DNA from 2 places in the Pseudomonas sp. LBUM1651 genome. Region 1 is predicted to be linked to the other one. Evidence: riboswitches for the same ligand, from Rfam matches in the RefSeq annotation. Region 1 holds a riboswitch; the other holds the start of a gene.
What was found. Region 1 has a riboswitch for cobalamin ahead of ACA066_RS15365 (CbtB domain-containing protein). Riboswitches for the same ligand answer to the same signal wherever they lie in the genome.

Region 1 (10,283 bases):
CGGCTTTGGCGATGGCTTCGATGTGGCCCGGCGTGGTGCCGCAGCAACCGCCAACGATGTTGAGGAAGCCGCTTTGGGCGAATTCTTCGATGACCTTGGCGGTCTCCGACGGCAGTTCGTCGTACTCGCCGAACTCGTTCGGCAGGCCGGCGTTCGGGTGCGCCGACACGTGGGTGCTGGCCTTGTTCGACAGCTCTTCCAGGTACGGGCGCAGTTCACTGGCGCCGAGGGCGCAGTTCAAACCGACCGAAATCGGCTTGGCGTGGGCCACGGAGTTCCAGAACGCTTCGGTGGTCTGGCCCGACAGGGTACGGCCGGAGGCGTCGGTGATGGTGCCGGAAATCATGATCGGCAGCTCGACGCCCAGCTCTTCGAACACCCCTTGCACGGCGAAGATCGCGGCTTTGGCGTTGAGAGTGTCGAAAATGGTTTCGATCAGGATCAGGTCGGCGCCGCCTTCGATCAGGCCTTTGGTGGCCTCGGTGTAGTTTTCCACCAGTTCATCGAAGGTCACGTTGCGGTAGCCGGGGTTGTTGACGTCCGGTGACAGCGAGCAGGTGCGGCTGGTCGGGCCGAGCACGCCGGCGACGAAGCGCGGCTTGTCCGGGTTCTCGAGGGTTTTCGCGTCGGCGATCTTGCGCGCCAGGCGAGCGCCTTCTACGTTCAGTTCGTAGGCCAGTTCTTCCATGCCGTAATCGGCCATGGAAATCCGGGTGGCGTTGAAGGTGTTGGTTTCCAGAATGTCAGCGCCGGCATCCAGGTAGGCTTTTTCGATGCCACCGATCACGTCCGGGCGCGTCAGCACCAAGAGGTCGTTGTTGCCTTTGACATCGCTTGCCCAGTCGGCAAAGCGTTTGCCACGGTAATCCTGCTCCTCGAGCTTGTAGCTCTGGATCATCGTGCCCATACCGCCATCGAGAATCAGGATGCGCTCTTTGAGGGCGTGCTTGAGAGCTTGAAGGCGAACACTGCGATCGGACATTGGGACTACTCGGAAAGACCATGACGAAGGGCCGGGATCATAGCAAACCTGTGCGCTTTTAGAGCATGTGCGGTTTTTGCATGAATATCGCTCATGTTGATGTGGGCGGTGTCCCGGTAGAATCGCGGCGTTTTTTCAAGGATCGGGAACAGGGATATGTCGTATCGCGTCGTCATCAGCAGTGTATTGCTGTTTTTAAGCTGGGGCGCCGTGGCGCAGGATCCGGCGATTTCTGCAGCCATTTCCTACAGTCGCGACATTCAACCGATCTTCACCGAAAAGTGCGTGGCCTGCCATGCCTGCAATGACGCCGCCTGTCAGCTCAATCTGGGCGGCGGCGAGGGTGCTGCGCGCGGTGCGTCGAAAGTCCCGGTCTACGACGGCGAACGCAGTCAGGCTGCCGCGCCGACCCGATTGTTTTATGACGCTTTCGGTAAGCACGCCTGGCAGCAAAAAGGTTTCTATCCGGTGCTCGACGCCCAGGGCAGCCAGGCCGCGTTGATGGCACGGATGTTGGAACTGGGTCACAAAACGCCTCTGACGCCCAACGCCAAGTTGCCGGAAGACATCGTCCTGGGTCTGAACCGGGAAAACATGTGCGCGATGCCGGCCGAGTTCGACGGTTACGCCAGCGCTCATCCGAAGGAAGGCATGCCGCTGGCGGTCACCGGCCTGACCGATCAGCAGTACCAGACGCTGCAACGCTGGCTGGCCTCGGGCGCGCCGATCGATGAGCAAGGTCTGGTGCCGTCGGCGAAAGAAGCCTTGCAAGTGGTGCAGTGGGAAAACCTGCTCAACTCGCCGGGCGCCCGCCAGAGCCTGGTGGGGCGCTGGTTGTTCGAGCACTGGTTCCTCGCCCACATGTACTTCAAGGAGGGCGAGCCGGGGCATTTCTTTCAGTGGGTGCGTTCGCGTACGCCGACCGGCCAGCCGATTGACCTGATCAACACGCGCCGTCCGAATGACGATCCGGGCACGCAGGTGTATTACCGCTTGTGGCCGGTGCAGGGCGTGATCGTGCAGAAGACCCACATTACTTATCCGCTGAGCGCGGCGAAGATGGCGCGGATCAAAAGCCTGTTCTACAACGGCAACTGGCAGGTCAACGCCTTGCCGGGTTACGGGCCGGAACGCCGGGCCAATCCGTTCACCACGTTCGAGGCGATTCCGGCGCAAGCGCGTTATCAGTTCATGCTCGATAACGCCGAGTACTTCGTGCGCACGTTTATTCGCGGGCCGGTGTGCCGCGGCCAGATCGCCACCGACGTGATCCGCGATAACTTCTGGGCGCTGTTCCAGGCGCCGGAACACGATCTCTACATCACCGACCCGAACTACCGCGGGCAGGCCACGCCATTGCTGGCGATGCCGGGGCAGAACGACGACGTCGGCAGTGTCCTGAGCCTGTGGCATGACTACCGCGACAAGCGCAACGAGTACGAGGCGCTGCGTCGCGACAACTACGCCGATGCGCCCGCGCCGAACTGGTCGACCTTGTGGGCCGGCAATGACAACGCGCTGCTGAGCATCTTCCGCCATTTCGACAGCGCTTCGGTGAACAAGGGACTGATCGGTGATGTGCCACAAACGATGTGGCTGTTTGATTTCCCGCTGCTGGAGCGCACGTATTATCAGTTGGCGGTCAATTTCGACGTGTTCGGCAACGTCTCCCATCAAGCGCAGACGCGCCTGTACTTCGACCTGATTCGCAACGGCGCCGAGCAGAATTTCCTGCGCCTGATGCCCGCCGATTCCCGGGATGGCTATCTCGACGACTGGTATCAGAGCGGCGGTAAATTCAAGATGTGGCTGGACTATGAAGCCATCGACAACGACAAACCGACCGCGCTGAAACTCGACGAGAAAGACCCGAAGCGCGACTTTGCAATGCAGTTGCTGGCTCGCTACGGCGAGCTCAACGCCAAGCCTGATCCGATCAACCGCTGCGACGGCGCTTATTGCTCGCGGCCGAATATCGATCCGGACCTGCAAAGTGCCGAGCAGGCCTTGAGCCGCCTGGTTTCGCGTCCTGCTGCCGGGCTGAAAGTCATTGATCAATTGCCGGAAGCGACGATGCTGCGTATCGAAACAGCGAGCGGCAAGCGTGAGGTTTACAGCCTGTTGCGCAACCGCGCGCACAGCAACGTGGCGTTCCTGCTGGGCGAGTCGCTGCGCTACCAGCCGGGGCTCGACACGCTCACCCTTTTTCCCGGCGTACTCAGCAGCTATCCGAACTTCATGTTCAACATTCCCGCCGGGCAAGTGCCAGCATTCGTGGAGGCGATGGAAAACGCCAAGGACGCCAACCGTTTCGAGAAAATCGTCGAACGCTGGGGGATTCGCCGTAGCCATCCGCAGTTCTGGTTTTACTTCCATGACCTGAGCAAGTACGTCCACGAAACCGACCCGGTGGAAGAGGGCGTGCTGGACATGAACCGCTACGAGAATCTTTGATCGACTTTTGAAGGCGGGCTGGTGTCCGACTCAATAGGCGCCGCCGATCTCTTGTAGGAGCGAAGCTTGCTCGCGAAAGCGGTCTGACAGTCGACATTGATGCTGAATGACAGGGCCTCTTCGCGAGCAAGCTTCGCTCCTACAGGGATCTGCGGTGATTTGCGGATTGGGATGGGAGCTGCCAATGTTGATTTCAGTACAGGCACTGCGCGCACTCGCGGCCTGGACGGTGGTTTGCCACCATTTCATGCAGATTTTCTTCGACTTCAAGGCCCGTGGGCCGATCGGTCAGATGTCGCGGTGGGCGTTGATGTCTTCTTCGTCATCAGTGGTCTGGTGATATTCCTGTCCGCCGAGGGCAAGTCGCTGCCGCCGGGACGGTTTCTGCTGTATCGGCTGTTTCGCATCGTGCCGGCGTATTGGCTGTACACGGTGCTGATGGCGCTGGTCGTGGTATTCGCCCGGCCAGTGTTGCCGGATCAGACGGTCGACTGGTCGCATTTCCTGCTGTCGTTGCTGTTCATTCCTACGGAAAACCCCGGCGGTTACGGGATTTATCCGACGCTCAATGTCGGCTGGACCCTTAACTACGAAATGCTCTTCTACGTGCTGTTTGCCTGGGCGTTGCTGTTCCGTTTGCAGGCACGGTTGCTGATCGTCGCGGCGCTGCTGTTTGCGGTGTGTCAGGCGTGGACCGGCTACGGCTGGATCAGCGAGTTTTACCGTTCGGACATTGTTTATGAGTTTTTGCTGGGGATTGCCATCGGCATGATCTTCCGCTGTGGCTGGATCAAACCCGGTTTATGGCTGCCATTACTGGGGATTGGCGGTGCGTTGCTGGCGATTTATTACCTGGCGCCGCAACCGCGGTTTTTCGCCTGGGGCCTGCCGAGCGCAGTGCTGGTGATGGCGTGCATGGCGCTGGAGCGCTTTTTCGAGAACAGTAAGTTGTTCAAGCTGCTCGGCGATTGTTCCTACTCGGTGTACCTGATGCACGTGTTGGTGCTGTCTGCCGGAGGTTTTGTCGCAAAGCGTTATGGCGTAAACCCCTACGTGATGTTCGCCGTTTGCGTCGCGACCATTGGCGTAGCGTCGTGGGCAAGTTACGAATGGGTGGAAAAAAGCAGCTATCGGTGGCTTAAAGCGCGGATTGACGGCGAATCGTCTGATCGTGGCGAGCTGACGCTTTCCCGACAAAAATACTAGGACTTTGTACGGCGCGATGATTGGCGTAAACTGCGCCCAAGCCTGCGAGGAGTTTCCATGACCGCTATTACCATCACCGACGCCGCCCATGATTACCTGGCTGATCTGCTCTCCAAGCAGAACACCCCGGGCATCGGCATCCGCGTCTTCATCACCCAGCCTGGCACCCAGTACGCCGAAACCTGCATTGCCTATTGCAAGCCGGGCGAAGAAAAACCCGAAGACACTGCGCTGGGGCTGAAAAGCTTCACTGCTTATATCGACTCGTTCAGCGAAGCTTTCCTGGACGATGCGGTTGTCGACTACGCCACCGACCGCATGGGCGGCCAGCTGACCATCAAGGCGCCAAACGCCAAAGTCCCGATGGTCAACGCCGACAGCCCGGTCAACGAGCGCATCAACTATTACCTGCAAACTGAAATCAACCCGGGGCTCGCCAGCCACGGCGGTCAGGTCAGCCTGATCGATGTGGTCGAAGACGGCATTGCCGTGCTGAAGTTCGGCGGCGGTTGCCAGGGCTGCGGCCAGGCAGACGTCACCCTGCGTGAAGGCATCGAGCGCACCTTGCTCGAGCGCATTCCCGAACTCAAGGGTGTTCGCGATGTGACCGACCATACGCAGAAAGAAAACGCCTACTACTGAGTAAGGTGTTCGCTGCAAACATAAAAAACGGCGCCCCGTGAGCGCCGTTTTTTATGGGTGATCGATAACATGTGGCGAGTGGGGCTTGTCGGAACGCCGCATCGCCCCGTTCGGCTGCGCAGCAGTCGTAAACCAGACAACTCGGTGTATCTGAAGAATGTAGAGGGCCGCTTCGCGACCCAGCGGGGGCAAGCCCCCTCGCCACAGGGTGTGGTTGGCTCAAGGATGGTGAAATGGTTGGCTCAGGGGCGGTATAGATGCGCATGCCCGGCGCGATACAGCGATGACTCACTGAAGTGATCGCTACCCAACACCCGACCCACCAGAATCAACGCCGTACGCCGAAACCCTTTCGCCTCAACCTTCCCGGCAATATCCGCAATCGTTCCCACCACCCAATCCTGATCCGGCCAGGTCGCCCGGTGAATCACCGCAATCGGGCAGTCCGCGCCGTAATGCGGCAGCAATTCAACCAGGATTTTCTCCAGATGATTGACGCCCAAATGGATCGCCATGGTCGCCCCATGCTGCGCCAGACTGCCCAGTTCTTCACCGGCGGGCATCGCAGTCTTGTCGGCGTAGCGAGTCAGAATCACGCTCTGTGACACGTCCGGCAACGTTAGCTCCGCACCCAAAAGCGCAGCACAGGCCGCCGTGGCAGTGACACCGGGAATAATTTCAAACGGAATATCGAGCTCACGCAGGTAGCGAATCTGTTCGCCAATCGCGCCAAAGAGGCTTGGGTCGCCGGAATGTACCCGCGCCACGTCCTGGCCTTTGGCATGGGCGGCTTTGATCAGTTCGATGATCTGTTCCAGGTGCAGTTCGGCGCTGTTGACCACCTGTTCGGCGTTGTGGCCTTCCAGTACGGCGGCGGGCACCAGTGAGCCGGCGTAGATGATCAACGGGCAGCTGCGGATCAGGCGTTGGCCTTTGACAGTGATCAGTTCCGGGTCGCCGGGACCTGCGCCAATGAAGTAGACGGTCATCGTCGTTTCCTGTCAGAAAAAGGGGCCGGGCAAGGCTTCAGATGAAGATTGCTCATGATCGAAGGCGGGGATTATCGAGGATTTTGCGCAGCGCTGGCCAATGCCAGGGTCGCCTGGGCGTATTTTTGTCGCGAGATCAGCAGTTTGGCCGGTGCCTGAGCCAGTTGTTCAGCGAGGGCGAGGGCGGCGCTTTCCGCTACGCCATAGCAGCCGGTGCGCTCAAAAGCGATGTCCGAGCGGTGGCTGAGTTGTGGTTGATAACCGGCCAGTTGCTCACTGCTGAAGTACATCAAGGGCAGCGCGAGTTGTAGGGCGAGTTCGATCAGGCCAGGTTCTTCACGCTTCAGGTCGATGCTGGCCAGAGCCTTGATCTGGTGAAGTTCGATGTGATGCGCCTGTAACGCCTGATCGAGTAACGCCCGCAGCGTGCTGACAGGGCAGCCGCGCTGGCAGCCCAGGCCGACCACTAAAGTCGGCGCTGTGCTGGTATCCGTCATGCGTGGTATTGGCCATCGCTTTTACGGCGGAACAACCAGGCGCTGATCAGGCCCAGGGCCAGCCAGAACGCCACGTTGGTCAGCTGCGAAGCGATTTTGAACTGGGCTTCCAGGGCTTCCGGCGCGAGCATCGAGTGCACTTCCGGTTGCGGCGCGCCGATGACGTGAGGAACGGCGAGAATCGCCACGCCCAGTATCTTCATCAGCCAGTGACGGCTGAACACGATCAGCGCGATGCCGACTGCGGTGGACGCTGCCGTGCCGATCCACCAGATTTGCCGTTGTGCCAGGTCCGCCGCGGCAGTGCCCGGCAGTTCAGGTGGCAGGCCAAGCGTCGGGGCCAGCACGAACGTCGCGTAACCGGCGAGGCCCCAGAGCAGGCCCTGGGAGGTTTTGGTCGGCGCACGCAAGGTGTAGAGGCCGGCGAGCATCAGCGCGAAACCGACAGCCACCACCAGGTTACCGCCAGTCGTCGACAGCACGCGTTGCCAGCCGTCTTCCGGTTCCCAGGCTTCGGCATCATGGGTGTGAGCGGCGGTACCGGCGGCGTGTTCGTGAACTTCAACAGCGGCCGGCTCGGATTTTTCGTAAGTCTCGGCCTGCAGAATGAGCGGGGCGACCCAGAAACTTTGCAGCAGAGTCAGCAACAGGGCGGCCAGCAGCCCGGTGAAACCTGCGGTTTGCGCAATACGCTTGATCATGTCGGCAGGTCTCAATGGCACGGGAAAGCGGAGCTGTGACGGGTATCGTGCGCGGCGTTGTGCACCGCTTCGATGTGCGAGAAACCGGCGAAATACACAAGGCACGCGCCAAGGATCGATGCGCATACGGCAGCGGTCAGGCGTTGAGTCAGGGTCGTGGTGGTGCTGGCCGTTGTGTGGCTAGTGCTGCTGATGATCGACATGGCGCTTCCCTCTGGTCTGTCAGCGGGTGAATAGAGCGCATGGAAGATCCCTGCGAATCGGGCTCGCAGAGATTCAAACAGCGCCCGCCCACCGCGGGTTTGTTATTCAGTGAACGTAATCGTCACTTTGTGTTGCGGGCCGGTCTCCGGGCTTGCGAGGGGCTTGGGCGTCAGCCGAAACCTGCAAGCGTCACCTTCCCATGCCGAACTGCCGGCACAGTGGATCTGACGCTTCGCTCGCTTACCGTTGCGGGGGCAGCACCGGACTGACATGGCTTTGAGTAAAGCACATGATTCACCGGTTTCCCGTTTCACCCTGTGAAGGGCACCCGTAACAAGGTGTGTAGGAGAGCATGGGCGGGGGTTGGGCGTCAATTGGCAGGGGTTCTCATCTTGAAACCGAGTTGAACCTTTGGCGGGCAAGCCTTGCTCAGGACAGTGGTGTTCCTTGGAGCAAGGCTTGCCCGCGAAGGGGCCGGTGCGGCTGACACAAGACATTGACCCGCCCCAAGACGATGCGTAGCCTTGCGCTTTCGAGGTTCTTCGGTGTTTGCCGAAGCTAAGAAGGGAACGCGGTCGATGCCGCGGCTGCCCCCGCAACTGTGAACGGTGATGTTCGCTGCCACGCCACTGCACGCTCCAGCCCTGGAGCCCGCGGGAAGGCGCAGCCAACGCCAGTCTAGCGACAGGCACACCGTCAGCCAGGAGACCTGCCTCGACACGAATTCTCACTACAACCGGGCGGGGTGATCCGGTGGCGAAATCTTCCGCGCGCGCATCCGTCGCAGCGGTCGTCGTCCCGTATGCCCGCCACCTTGCCAAAGGGCATCCGATGAAAACACTGGCCAAACTCCCCGTCACCATCGTTACCGGCTTCCTCGGCTCGGGCAAAACCACCTTGCTGCGGCACATGCTCGACAACGCTCAGGGCCGCCGCATCGCGGTGATCGTCAACGAGTTCGGCGAACTGGGCATCGACGGCGAAATCCTCAAGCAATGCTCCATCGGCTGCACCGAAGAAGAAGCCAACGGCCGGGTCTACGAACTGGCCAATGGCTGCTTGTGCTGCACCGTCCAGGAAGAGTTCTTTCCGGTGATGCGCGAACTGGTCGCTCGTCGCGGCGACCTCGACCACATCCTGATCGAAACCTCCGGTCTGGCCCTGCCAAAGCCGCTGGTTCAAGCCTTCCAGTGGCCGGAAATCCGCAGCGCCTGCACGGTTGACGCGGTGATCACCGTCGTCGACAGCCCGGCCGTTGCCGCCGGCACTTTCGCTGCCTTCCCGGATCAGGTCGACGCCCAGCGCAAACTCGACCCGAACCTGGACCACGAATCGCCACTGCACGAACTGTTCGCCGACCAACTCGCCAGCGCCGACTTGGTGATTCTCAACAAGGCCGATCTGATCAGCCCGGAAGACCTGGCCCGCGTACGCCTGGAAGTCGCCGAAGAACTGCCGCCGGCGGTGAAAGTCATCGAAGCCAGCAGCGGTCGCCTGCCACTGGACGTGCTGATCGGCCTCGGAGCCGGTTCCGAAGAGCACATCGACAGCCGTCACAGCCATCACGATCACCATCATGAAGGCGAAGATGATCACGATCACGACGCGTTCGACTCCATTTCCATCGAACTGCCACAAGCCGATGAAAGCCTGCTGCTGGACGCGCTGACCCAACTGGTGGTCAAGCACGGCATCCTGCGGGTCAAAGGTTTCGCTGCCATTCCGAACAAACCGATGCGCCTGCTGATCCAGGGCGTGGGCATGCGTTTCGACAAGCACTTCGATCGTCAGTGGGGCGCCGATGAAGCGCGCACCACGCGTCTGGTGTTGATCGGTCAGGAGCTGGACGCCGCGCAACTCGAAGCGCAACTGCGCGCCGCGCTCAGCGTTTAACCATGCACCTGCTCAGGACCCAGCCCGGCGGTTTCGTGTCGGACGACAACATTGCCGACCTTGGACAAACCCCCGCCGAGCTGGTGATCCTGTGCAGCGGCGATTCCAGCCTGGCGCTGCTCGCCGAAGCGGCGCAGCAATTGCCGGACCATTACCCGAGTGTGCGTCTGGCCAACCCGATGCAGGTGCAGAACCACGCCTCGGTCGATTTGTATGTCGACGAAGTGCTGCGCCACGCCAAGGTGATTTTGATCTCGTTGCACGGCGGCATTGCTTATTGGCGTTACGGCGTCGAGCGTCTGGTCGAGCTTTCGCAGCGCGGCGTGCAGCTGATTCTGGTGCCTGGCGATGATCGCCCGGACCCGGAACTCAGCGACCTCAGCACCGTTGGCGCCGAAGACCGCGACCGGCTCTGGCATTACCTGCGTCAGGGCGGCATGGCCAACGCCCTCGATCTGTTTCGCTGCCTGGCCAATCGCTGGCTGGATCGCGACTATGCGTGGGCCGAGCCACAAACCCTGCCGCGCACCGCGATCTACCACCCGCAAAAAAGCCCCGCCGCATTGAGTGATTGGCAGGCCGACTGGCAGGCCGGTCAACCGGTGGCGGCGGTGCTGTTTTACCGCTCGCATTTGCAGGCGGCGAATACCGCGTTCATCGATGTTTTCTGCCAGCGTTTGCAAACGGCGGGGTTAAACCCCTTGCCGATTGCCGT
Region 2 (10,283 bases), 1.5 Mb from region 1:
ATGCGCGGCAACACCGGCACAACGACCTTCAGCACCTGATCGGCCTTGTCGGTCTGACGCTGATCGATGCCGTCCTCGGCCTCCAGATGCAGGTCCATCACGTACGGCAAAACGCCAATCACCGGTTTGCCGGTGCGTGCTTCCAGCCAGTCGAGGCCCGGTTGCAGCAAAGCGATGTCGCCGCGAAAACGGTTGATGATGAAGCCTTTGATCCGCGCCTGCTCGCTCGGCGACAGCAGTTCCAGGGTGCCCACCAGATGCGCGAAGACCCCACCGCGATTGATGTCGGCGATCAGCACCACCGGGCAATCCACTGCCTCGGCGAAACCCATGTTGGCGATGTCGCCGGCACGCAGATTGATCTCGGCCGGCGAGCCTGCGCCTTCGACCATGACCACCGGATACGCCGCGCTCAGCCGCGCATGGGAGGCCAGCACCGCTTGCATGGCGATGGCTTTGTAGTCGTGATACGCGACCGCGTTCATCGTCGTGACGGCGCGACCATGAATGATCACTTGCGCGCCGGTGTCGCTGTTGGGTTTGAGCAGCACCGGGTTCATGTCGGTGTGCGGTTCGAGATGGGCGGCCTGAGCCTGCACCGCTTGTGCACGTCCGATCTCGCCACCGTCGGCGGTCACGGCACTGTTGAGCGCCATATTCTGCGGCTTGAACGGCACGACGCTTACGCCCTGACGCGTGACCCAGCGACACAGCGCCGTTACCAGTGTGCTTTTACCGGCGTCGGAGGTGGTGCCTTGCACCATCAACGTAGTCATCGGGTTTCCTTGGCGTAGGCGTCGAACGCTTGATCGAGTCGGGTCCAGTCGGCTTCTTCGCCGGGCAAGCCGAAACGCAGGCTGCTGTTGTGGGTGAACAACCTCAACAGAATGCCGTGCCGGGCCATGAACTCATGCAATTCTTCGGCGCGTTCGGTGGTCAGCCACTGAAACAGGGCGCAACCGCCCTGAGGTTTGAAACCGTGTTTTTCCAGCAGCACCGCCAGACGTTCGCTGGCTTGTTCGGTACGCACACGCTGCCTGGCGTGGCCTTCGGTATCCTGCAGACAGGCTCGCCCCAACACACGAGTAGGTCCGCTGACGGCCCAGGGCCCGACTTGTTCGGCGAGCAATCTGAGCAACTTGCGCTCCGCCAGCACGAACCCCAACCGCACACCGGCCAAGCCGAAAAACTTGCCGAAAGAGCGCAGCACGATCAAGCCGACCTGATGGGCACACGGCGCCAGGCTCAGCTGTGGTGTGTTGTCCATGAACGCTTCGTCCACCACCAGCCAGCCACCGCGCTGGGCCAGTCTGGAATGCCAATCGAGAAGGCGACTCGGGGTCAGGCTCAGGCCCGTGGGATTGTTCGGGTTGACCACCACCAGTACGTCGAGGCTGTCGAGGAAGAAGTCGACCTCCTGCTCCACCACTTCACGCACGATGTAGCCACTGCGGCGCCAGGCTTCGGCGTGTTCGGCGTAACACGGCGACAGCACGCCGACCTTGCCGACCCGGCGCAAACGCGGCAGCAACTGGATCGCCATTTGCGAACCGGCCACCGGCAGCACCTGCGCGGCACCGTAATACTCGCAGGCGGCTTGTTCCAGTCCGTCATCGGTTTCCGGCAATCGCGCCCAGGCGCGCAACGGAATGTCGGGGACCGGAAACGGCCAGGGCGCGAGGCCGCTGGACAGGTCGAGCCAATCGGCTTCGGCGATGCCGTATTCGAGTGCGGCCTTACGCAACCGTCCACCGTGTTCAAGCATAGAATTCAGCCCCCACGCAGAGAATCAGCAGCCATAACCATACCCCGCGCTGGATCAATTGCCAGCCTCGGTCAATGGAGTCGGCGTCCGCCGGCGCGCCTTCGCCCAGTTGCGGACGCTGATGCAGTTCACCGTGATAAATCGCCGCCCCGCCCAACTCGACACCCAGTGCACCGGCACCTGCGGCCATCACCGGACCGGCGTTCGGGCTGTCCCAGGTCGGGCCTTGGGTACGCCAGCATTTCAGGGCGAGTCGGGTTTTGCCCAGCAGCGCGTAGGTCAATGCCACCAGTCGCGCAGGAATATAGTTGAGCACGTCGTCGATCTTCGCCGCGGCCCAGCCGAAACGTTCGAAGCGCTCGTTGCGATAACCCCACATCGCATCCAGCGTATTGCTCAATCGGTAGAGCACCACGCCGGGCGCGCCGGCCACAGCAAACCAGAACAGCGCGGCAAACACCGCGTCGCTGCCGTTCTCCAGAACGGATTCGGTGGCGGCGCGGGCGACTTCGGTTTTATCCAGTTCACTGGTCTGGCGACTGACCAGGTAACCGACACGCGTGCGCGCTTCCTCCAGATCATCACTGCGCAGCGCCTTGGCCACAGGCTCGACGTGTTCACCGAGGCTACGCAGGCCGAGCGCGCAATAAAGCGCGAGAATCTCGACGATCCAGCCAACATAAGGCGCCCAGGAAAAGGCCGTGGCGAGCAAGGTCAGCGGCACGACCGCGATCACCCAGGCGGTCACGCCATGGCTGCGCCAGCCGCGTCCACCGCCATTGAAACGTTGTTCGATGCGGTCGGCAAAACGGCCGAACGCCACCAGCGGATGCCAGCGTTTGGGTTCACCCAGCAGCGCATCCAGCGCAACCGCGGCGACACTCAACAACGCCACACTCATTGACTCACTCCCCAATAATTTTCATACAGCAATTCGCTTAGCGGACGCGCCTGCGCCCAGCCTTCGAGTACCAGCATCGGCGCCGGATAGAATTCCTTGACCGGCCCGAGGCAAAGAATCGCCAAAGGCTTGGCCCCGGCGGGCAAACCCAGCAGGTCGGCCAGGGCTTGCGGCTCGAATAAAGAGACCCAGCCCATGCCCAGTCCTTCGGCACGGGACGCCAGCCACAGGTTCTGGATTGCGCAGGACAGCGAGGCCATGTCCATTTCCGGCAAGGTGCGGCGGCCGAAGATGTGGCGCTCGCGATCGTCCATCAGCGCGGCGACCAACACCTCGGCACAGTCGTTGATGCCTTCGACTTTCAGCTTCATGAATTCGTCGGTGCGTTCGCCGAGGGCTTCGGCGGTGCGGATGCGTTCTTCTTCCACCAGCAACTGGATCTTGCCGCGCAGGGCGCGATCGCTGATGCGGATGAATCGCCAGGGCTGCATCAGGCCGACGCTTGGGGCCTGATGCGCAGCTTCGAGCAGACGCCGGAGCAACTCGGGTTCGATGGTGCCGCCGCTGAAGTGGCGCATGTCGCGGCGTTCGGCGATGGCTCGATAGACCGCTGCGCGCTCGGCTTCGGAGAAGACGTTGTCGGTCATGGCCTGCTCGCGAAGGCGATCGCAAGATCAGGCGCAAACAACGCGGCTACAACCGTCGGATTGGACGGGAAATAAAAATGCACATAAGAAGCCGTCATCCGCCCCTCACGATAAACCGCTTCCGCGCCCCGCCCCCCATTCGGGCTCAGGCCACGAGCAATCGGCTCAAGCTCGGTACTGGTCAACGAATGGTGATAGGTATGCCCACGCAGCGAACCTTCCGGCAACTCGACCGCCTGCAACGCCAGTGCCGCCAGCCGTTTCTGCATCACCGCATCACCGGCCAGCAAACCGACCAGCTCTGCGCGAGTGCCTTCGACATCGGTCAGCGAGTCGAGCAAATACAGCATGCCGCCACACTCGGCCAACAACGGTTTGCCCGCCGCGTGGTGAGCGCGGATGGCGTTGAGCATCGGGGTGTTCTGCGCCAGCGCCACATGGTGCAATTCCGGGTAGCCGCCCGGCAGATAGAGGCTGTCAGCCTCCGGCAACTGCGCGTCGCGGATCGGCGAGAAAAACAGCAACTCGGCGCCCATGGCCCGCAGCAAGTCCAGACTTGCGCCGTAGGTGAATGCGAAGGCTTCGTCGCGGGCCACGGCAATCCGCACACCGGCCAGCAACGGCTCGGCAGCGATCACGTCCGGCGCGGCGAATTCCACTGCGGGTGGCAGCGCGACTTCGCAACTGCTGGCCAAGGCATCGGCCGCCGCATCGAGGCGCAGATCGAGATCATTCAATTCACTGGCCTGAACCAGACCGAGGTGCCGACTCGGCAATTCAATCCCGGTTTCCCGGGACAACGCGCCGTACCAGCGCAAGCCTTCAGTGAGGCTGCCTTCAAGCAATTGCGCATGGCGCAAGGTGCCCACACGGTTGGCCAGCACTCCGGCGAACGGCAAGTCCGGCTGATACTTCGCCAACCCCAACGCCAGCGCACCAAAGGTCTGCGCCATCGCCGTGCCGTCGATCACCCCGAGCACCGGCACACCGAAATGCCGCGCCAGGTCAGCGCTGGAAGGCGTTCCGTCGAACAAGCCCATGACGCCTTCGATCAGGATCAGATCCGCTTCGCCGGCGGCTTCCCATAACAGTCGACGACTTTCCTGCTCGCCGACCATCCACATGTCCAGTTGATAGACCGGCGAACCGCTGGCGCGCTCGAGAATCATCGGATCGAGAAAGTCCGGGCCGCATTTGAACACGCGCACCTTGCGCCCCTGATTGCGATGCAAACGGGCCAGCGCGGCGGTGACGGTGGTCTTGCCCTGACCAGAGGCCGGCGCGGCAATCAAGACCGCCGGGCAATGACGTGCTTGATTCACAGCTCGACGCCTTTTTGCGCTTTGATTCCGGCCTGGAAGGCGTGCTTGATGACGCCCATTTCAGTGACTGTGTCGGCCAGTTCGATCATTTCCGGCTTGGCGCCGCGACCGGTGACCACCACGTGCTGCATCGGCGGACGGGCCTGCAAGTCGCTGAGCACCTGATCGAGGTCGAGGTAGCCGTGCTTGAGGGCGATGTTCAACTCATCCAGCACCACCAGACCGATCGACGGATCACGCAACAATTCACGGGAAACGGCCCACGCGGCTTCGGCGGCGGCGATGTCACGCTGGCGGTCCTGGGTTTCCCAGGTAAAGCCCTCGCCCATCACATGAAAACGCACCTGCTCGGGAAAGCGCCGGAAAAACAGTTCTTCGCCTGTGCTGTTACGGCCCTTGATGAACTGCACCACGCCGCACTGCATGCCGTGGCCCATGGAGCGGGCGAGCATGCCGAACGCCGAGCTGCTTTTGCCTTTGCCGTTGCCGGTCAGCACCAGCAGCAGGCCGCATTCATTCGGCGAATTGGCGATGCGTTCGTCGATCACGGCTTTTTTGCGCAGCATGCGCGCCAGATGGCGTTCGTCACGATCGGGAGTATCAGTCATGGGGAGCTCTCCGTTGAGGCTGGATAACGGCGGGCAGGCACAAGAATAGACGGCAAGAAGCCTGGCATCGCCCACCGTGATGCCGCTGGATGGATCAGGCCGGTCTCCGGGCTCATGAGCGGCGTTTCGCCTGACTGCGCGCCTTCCCATGCCGATATCGACACAGTGGCAAAAATGCTCAGTCTTCACTCATTTACCGTTGCGGGGGCAGCGCCGGGATCGTGATTGTTCATGAATTGAACGAACGCACTCACCGGCTTCCCTGTTTCACTCTGTCGACCAAGGCCACAGAGCACCTGAAACAAGCCGCGAAGGTTAGAGGGTTGGGGGTGGAGCGTCAATTAAAGCCGGGACGCCGTCGGGCGAATAACTGCCGTCGATCAATTAACTGACGCCAATCTTGTGCCACACTCTCAGCGGTGATATCAAAGAGCCACAACCCCACATCACAATAACAAGGGTAAGCCACATGCAAGGCATGATCATCAGCAATCCGAAGCTGGAATTCCTGCGCCCGGTTCTCGAACGCTGGTTTGACTGTATCGACCGTTACAACGCCGTGCGCGGCGATAACGACACGCCTTACTGGTACGACGAAAAAGCCAACCTCGGCTTGCTCTCGGCCGCCGCGTGGATGGCGGAAATGGTCACGCTGCAACAGACACCGACCCGCAAACAGAACGAGGAAGGCGAACGCAACGCCCGCGCCGACCTGTTCATCGCCACCAGCGAAGAACGCGCCTACCTTCAAGCCACGCAACGCTGGCCACGGGTCAACAACCTGAACCTGACACAAGCGCTGGCCGATATCACCAGCGACGCCAGGCGCATCAGCTACACCAGCGACCTGAAACTCGGCTGCCTGTTCGTTGCACCGCAAAAAGCCCAGCACGGCGCTACCCCGGAAGAACTCCAGGACATGGTCGACGACCTGCAAAAGGAACACTCCTGCGCCGTCGCCTGGTATTTCCCCTACGCGTATCGCAAGTTGCGCAATGAAGCGGGCAACTATCACCCCGGCATCGCCGTGCTGTTCAAGGAAGCCCGCGGCTGACCGGTTGAACCATCGCGGGTCTGCGCTTCTCTATTGATCAGGTCACTGCATTTTTAGGGAAGATCAGCATGCGCAAGCCCCCGCTCGTTCTCGTCATCGCCCTCGCCGGAGGGCTCGCCGCCTGCGGTGAAACCTCCAGACTGCAAGTCTCCGACGGCACCGGCCCGTCGCCCCAACTGCCAGAGCCGAACAAGACCCTGATCCCGACGGTGAACATCGCCCCGGCGATCGGCTGGCCGGACGGGGCGAAACCCACCGCCGCCGCGGGCACTCAGGTGGCGGCGTTCGCCGAAGGCCTCGATCACCCGCGCTGGCTGTACGTGCTGCCGAACGGTGACGTGCTCGTCGCCGAAACCAACGCGCCGCCCAAACCCGACGATGGCAAAGGCGTTAAAGGCTGGGTCATGAAGCAAGTCATGGGCCGCGCGGGTGCCCGCGTGCCGAGCCCGAACCGCATTACGCTGTTGCGGGACAAGGACCATGACGGCATCGCCGAAACCCGTACGGTGTTTCTGGAAAACCTCAATTCGCCCTTCGGCATGACCCTGGTGGGCAATGACCTGTATGTCGCCGACACGGACCGCTTGCTGCGCTTCCACTATGAAAATGGCGACACGGCAATCAAGTCGCAGCCGATCAAAGTGGTTGATCTGCCGGGCGGCACGCTGAATCACCACTGGACCAAAAACGTCATCGCCAGCAAAGACGGCAGCAAGCTGTACGTGACGGTGGGCTCCAACAGCAACGTCGGCGAAAACGGCATGGATCAGGAAGAAGGTCGCGCGGCGATCTGGGAAGTGGATCGCGCCACCGGCAATCACCGGATCTTCGCCTCGGGGATTCGCAATCCAAATGGTTTGGCTTGGGAGCCGCAGACCGGTGCTCTATGGACGGCCGTCAACGAGCGGGACGAAATCGGCAGCGACCTGGTGCCGGACTACATCACTTCCGTAAAAGACGGCGGGTTCTACGGCTGGCCTTACAGCTATTACGGCCAGCACGTCGACATTCGCGTCGAGCCGCAAAATCCGGACCTGGTCGCCAAGGCCATCGCGCCGGACTACGCGGTGGGCCCGCACACCGCGTCACTGGGCCTGACGTTTGCTGAAGGCAACACGCTGCCAACGCAATTCAGGGAAGGCGCCTTCATCGGCCAGCACGGCTCGTGGAACCGCAAGCCACACAGTGGCTACAAAGTGATATTCGTGCCATTCAGTGCCGGCAAGCCGACCGGGCAACCGGTTGATGTACTCACGGGCTTCCTAAATGACGAAAAGAAAGCCATGGGCAGGCCGGTGGGTGTGGTGATTGATCGGCAGGGTGACTTGCTGGTGGCGGATGATGTGGGGAACAAGGTGTGGCGAGTGTCGATAGCGAAGTAACCCCGCCATCCTACAGTTTGCGACACAGAGTTAAACCATCGCCCAACGGCAACAGCGACAGATCAACCCGCGAGTCATCCTTCAAGGCGAGATTAAGCGCCTGGATGGCGCGGGTGTCTTCACTCTCGGGATTCTGCTCAAGCACCCGCCCGCTCCACAGCGTGTTATCGAACACCGCCAGACCTCCGACGCGCAGTAGACGCAGCGCGTGCTCCAGGTAGGCTGGATAGTTAGCCTTGTCCGCATCGATGAACATCAAATCGAATTGTCCGGGCTGATCCAACTGGGCAAGGGTTTCCAGCGCAGGCGCCAGGCGCAGGTCAATTCGTTCGGCGAGCCCTGCTTCCTGCCAGTAACGGCGCGCCGTGGCGTTGTAGTCACCAGGAATGTCACAGCAGATCAGTGAACCGTCATCCGGCAATGCCGCCGCCATGCACAACGCGCTGTAACCGGTGAAGGTGCCGACTTCCAGCAAGCGCCTGGCGCCGGTGAGCTTCACCAGCAATGCAAGGAACTGCCCCTGCTCCGGCGCCACCTGCCAGCGCGCCATCGGCAGCGCCTGGGTTTCATCGCGCAAACGCTTGAGCAGCGGCGTTTCCCTCAGGGAAACGTCGAGCAGGTATTGATACAGGGAATCGTCGAGATTGAGCGTGCGAGCGGTCATGACGACCTCTGCGAATTATGGGTTACGCGCCAGATGCTCAGGTTGCAGGACACGCTTGGCGCTGAGGTAGGCTTTCTGCCAATAAGCTTTGGACAAGCTGTCGAGCTTCACCGTGCCACCCGTGGCCGGCGCATGGACGAAGCGGCCTTCGCCGACGTAGATCCCGGCGTGGCTGACCTGGGAACCGCCATTGGTGGCGAAGAAAATCAGGTCGCCGGTTTGCAGGCCTTCCTTGCCGACATTGGCCGCTTGCATGCTGATCATCTCGCGGGTGGTGCGCGGCAGTGAAATGCCGGCGACGTCACGGTAGACATAACCGATCAGGCCGCTGCAATCGAACCCGGAATCCGGCGTATTGCCGCCCCAGCGATAAGGCGTGCCGACCAGGCCCAACGCACGAAACAGCACGTCTTCTGCCTCCGGCGAAAAAGGTTGGGATGAACCGAAAACAATCGGCGCGCGAACCACCGGTGCAGGCGGCGGTGTGCGGCTGGCGCAGGCGCTGAGCAGTGCTGCGACGAACATGAGTGCGAGGCGGGCCGACATCGTCATAAGCAGAACATCCTGATCTGGCTGCGGCTTTTTTCTGCCGACAGGGCAGAAACGAAAACCGCCTGCGCAGGACGCAGGCGGTTTGCCATCAATAATAGATCAGGATTCTAGCGGGTACGCGGCAAACTTCAAGTAAGACTTTAAGTTCGCCTTACAAACTATCCGGCTACTTTGTTGCAGAGCGGCCGTTGTCGCCACTGATGTGGCGACAGGCTAGACAATTACTTGCGTGCCGTGACCACGGTCGGGGCCATCGCGAGTGCGCGCTTGGCTTCGATGAAGGTCTTGCTCCAGTAGCTGTCACCCAGGCTATCGACCCGGACACCACCGCTTTTGCGGCTGCTGGAGTGGATGAACTGGTTGTCACCGAGATAGATCCCGGCGTGACTGACACGACCGCGACGGCCGTTGGTGGCGAAGAACAGCAGATCGCCCGGCTTGAGCGCACTGCGAGCAACCAGCGGAGCGTCCACGTTGATCATTTCGCGGGTGGAACGCGGCAGGTTCATGCCGGCCTCTTCACGGAACAGGTAACCGATGAAGCCGCTGCAATCAAAGCCAGCCTCGGAGGTGCCGCCGAAACGGTAACGGGTACCGATCAGGGACATGCCACGTTCGAGGATGCTGTCGGCCAGAACCGGAAGCTGGTAGGACTTGCCATCGGCGAAGTCTGCCAGTTCTTTATCGGTGGCCATGCCGTCCTGGTAAAGAGCTTCCTGGAAAAGAACGGAAGAGGATTGCGCAGTAACTGAATTGTTAACCTGCTGTTGAGGCGCTTGCTCCGACACTGGAGAGTGGGCAGCGCAACCGAACAACAGGGTGACGAGTGCGAGAGGCACGAGGGGTGCAAAGCGATTTAGCATGGGCACGACCGTGGCTGATAGTTGTAAAGAAGCCGAGACTATGCCCACTATCATCCTCATTTGCAAATTCAATCGAACTTTATGTGACTTTCCGGTTTCGCGTTTCCATCTAAGCGCTTAAGCCCCATTTAGACGCTTGCGCAGCCTACACCCTGTAGGAAAGCGCACTTTTTGGCGCCTGAAATATGCCAAAAACCTTGTAGGGCTTGGGTTTTACCAGCCCAGCGTCTCTTTTAGAAACGGAATGGTCAGCTTGCGCTGAGCTTGAAGGGAGGCCTGATCGAGACGCTCAAGCAGCTCGAACAGCGCACTCATGCTGCGAGTGCCGCGGGTCAGGATAAAATGCCCGACTTCGTCGGTCAGGTGCAATCCACGACGGGACGCACGAAGTTGCAGGGCGCGCAATTTGTCTTCGTCGGACAGCGGTCGCATCTGGAAGATCAGCGCCAGCGTGAGACGGGATTTCAGGTCCGCAAGCTTCACCGGCAATTCACGCGGTGACGTCGATGCGGCAATCAGCAGGCG

Region 2: another riboswitch for cobalamin. It lies ahead of cobO (cob(I)yrinic acid a,c-diamide adenosyltransferase); the one in region 1 lies ahead of ACA066_RS15365 (CbtB domain-containing protein).

Annotation. Positions count from the first base shown of each region.
Region 1 covers NZ_CP166805.1:3,307,692-3,317,974, reverse strand. Annotated here, with positions in the region: gene metH (methionine synthase) at 1-982, opposite strand, end outside; gene ACA066_RS15395 (fatty acid cis/trans isomerase) at 1,139-3,436, shown strand; partial or broken gene ACA066_RS15390 (acyltransferase family protein) at 3,621-4,642, shown strand; gene nfuA (Fe-S biogenesis protein NfuA) at 4,700-5,284, shown strand; gene cobM (precorrin-4 C(11)-methyltransferase) at 5,527-6,273, opposite strand; gene ACA066_RS15375 (cobalamin biosynthesis protein) at 6,345-6,770, opposite strand; gene ACA066_RS15370 (CbtA family protein) at 6,767-7,471, opposite strand; gene ACA066_RS15365 (CbtB domain-containing protein) at 7,483-7,674, opposite strand; cobalamin riboswitch at 7,795-8,022, opposite strand; cobalamin riboswitch at 8,194-8,406, shown strand; gene cobW (cobalamin biosynthesis protein CobW) at 8,507-9,568, shown strand; gene cobN (cobaltochelatase subunit CobN) at 9,571-10,283, shown strand, end outside.
Region 2 covers NZ_CP166805.1:1,805,457-1,815,739, reverse strand. Annotated here, with positions in the region: gene ACA066_RS08415 (cobyric acid synthase) at 1-776, opposite strand, end outside; gene cobD (threonine-phosphate decarboxylase CobD) at 773-1,765, opposite strand; gene cbiB (adenosylcobinamide-phosphate synthase CbiB) at 1,758-2,666, opposite strand; gene bluB (5,6-dimethylbenzimidazole synthase) at 2,663-3,313, opposite strand; gene ACA066_RS08395 (cobyrinic acid a,c-diamide synthase CobB) at 3,310-4,635, opposite strand; gene cobO (cob(I)yrinic acid a,c-diamide adenosyltransferase) at 4,632-5,243, opposite strand; cobalamin riboswitch at 5,324-5,558, opposite strand; gene ACA066_RS08385 (hypothetical protein) at 5,713-6,297, shown strand; gene ACA066_RS08380 (PQQ-dependent sugar dehydrogenase) at 6,366-7,679, shown strand; gene ACA066_RS08375 (O-methyltransferase) at 7,690-8,343, opposite strand; gene ACA066_RS08370 (C40 family peptidase) at 8,359-8,895, opposite strand; gene ACA066_RS08365 (C40 family peptidase) at 9,117-9,758, opposite strand; gene hda (DnaA regulatory inactivator Hda) at 9,972-10,283, opposite strand, start outside.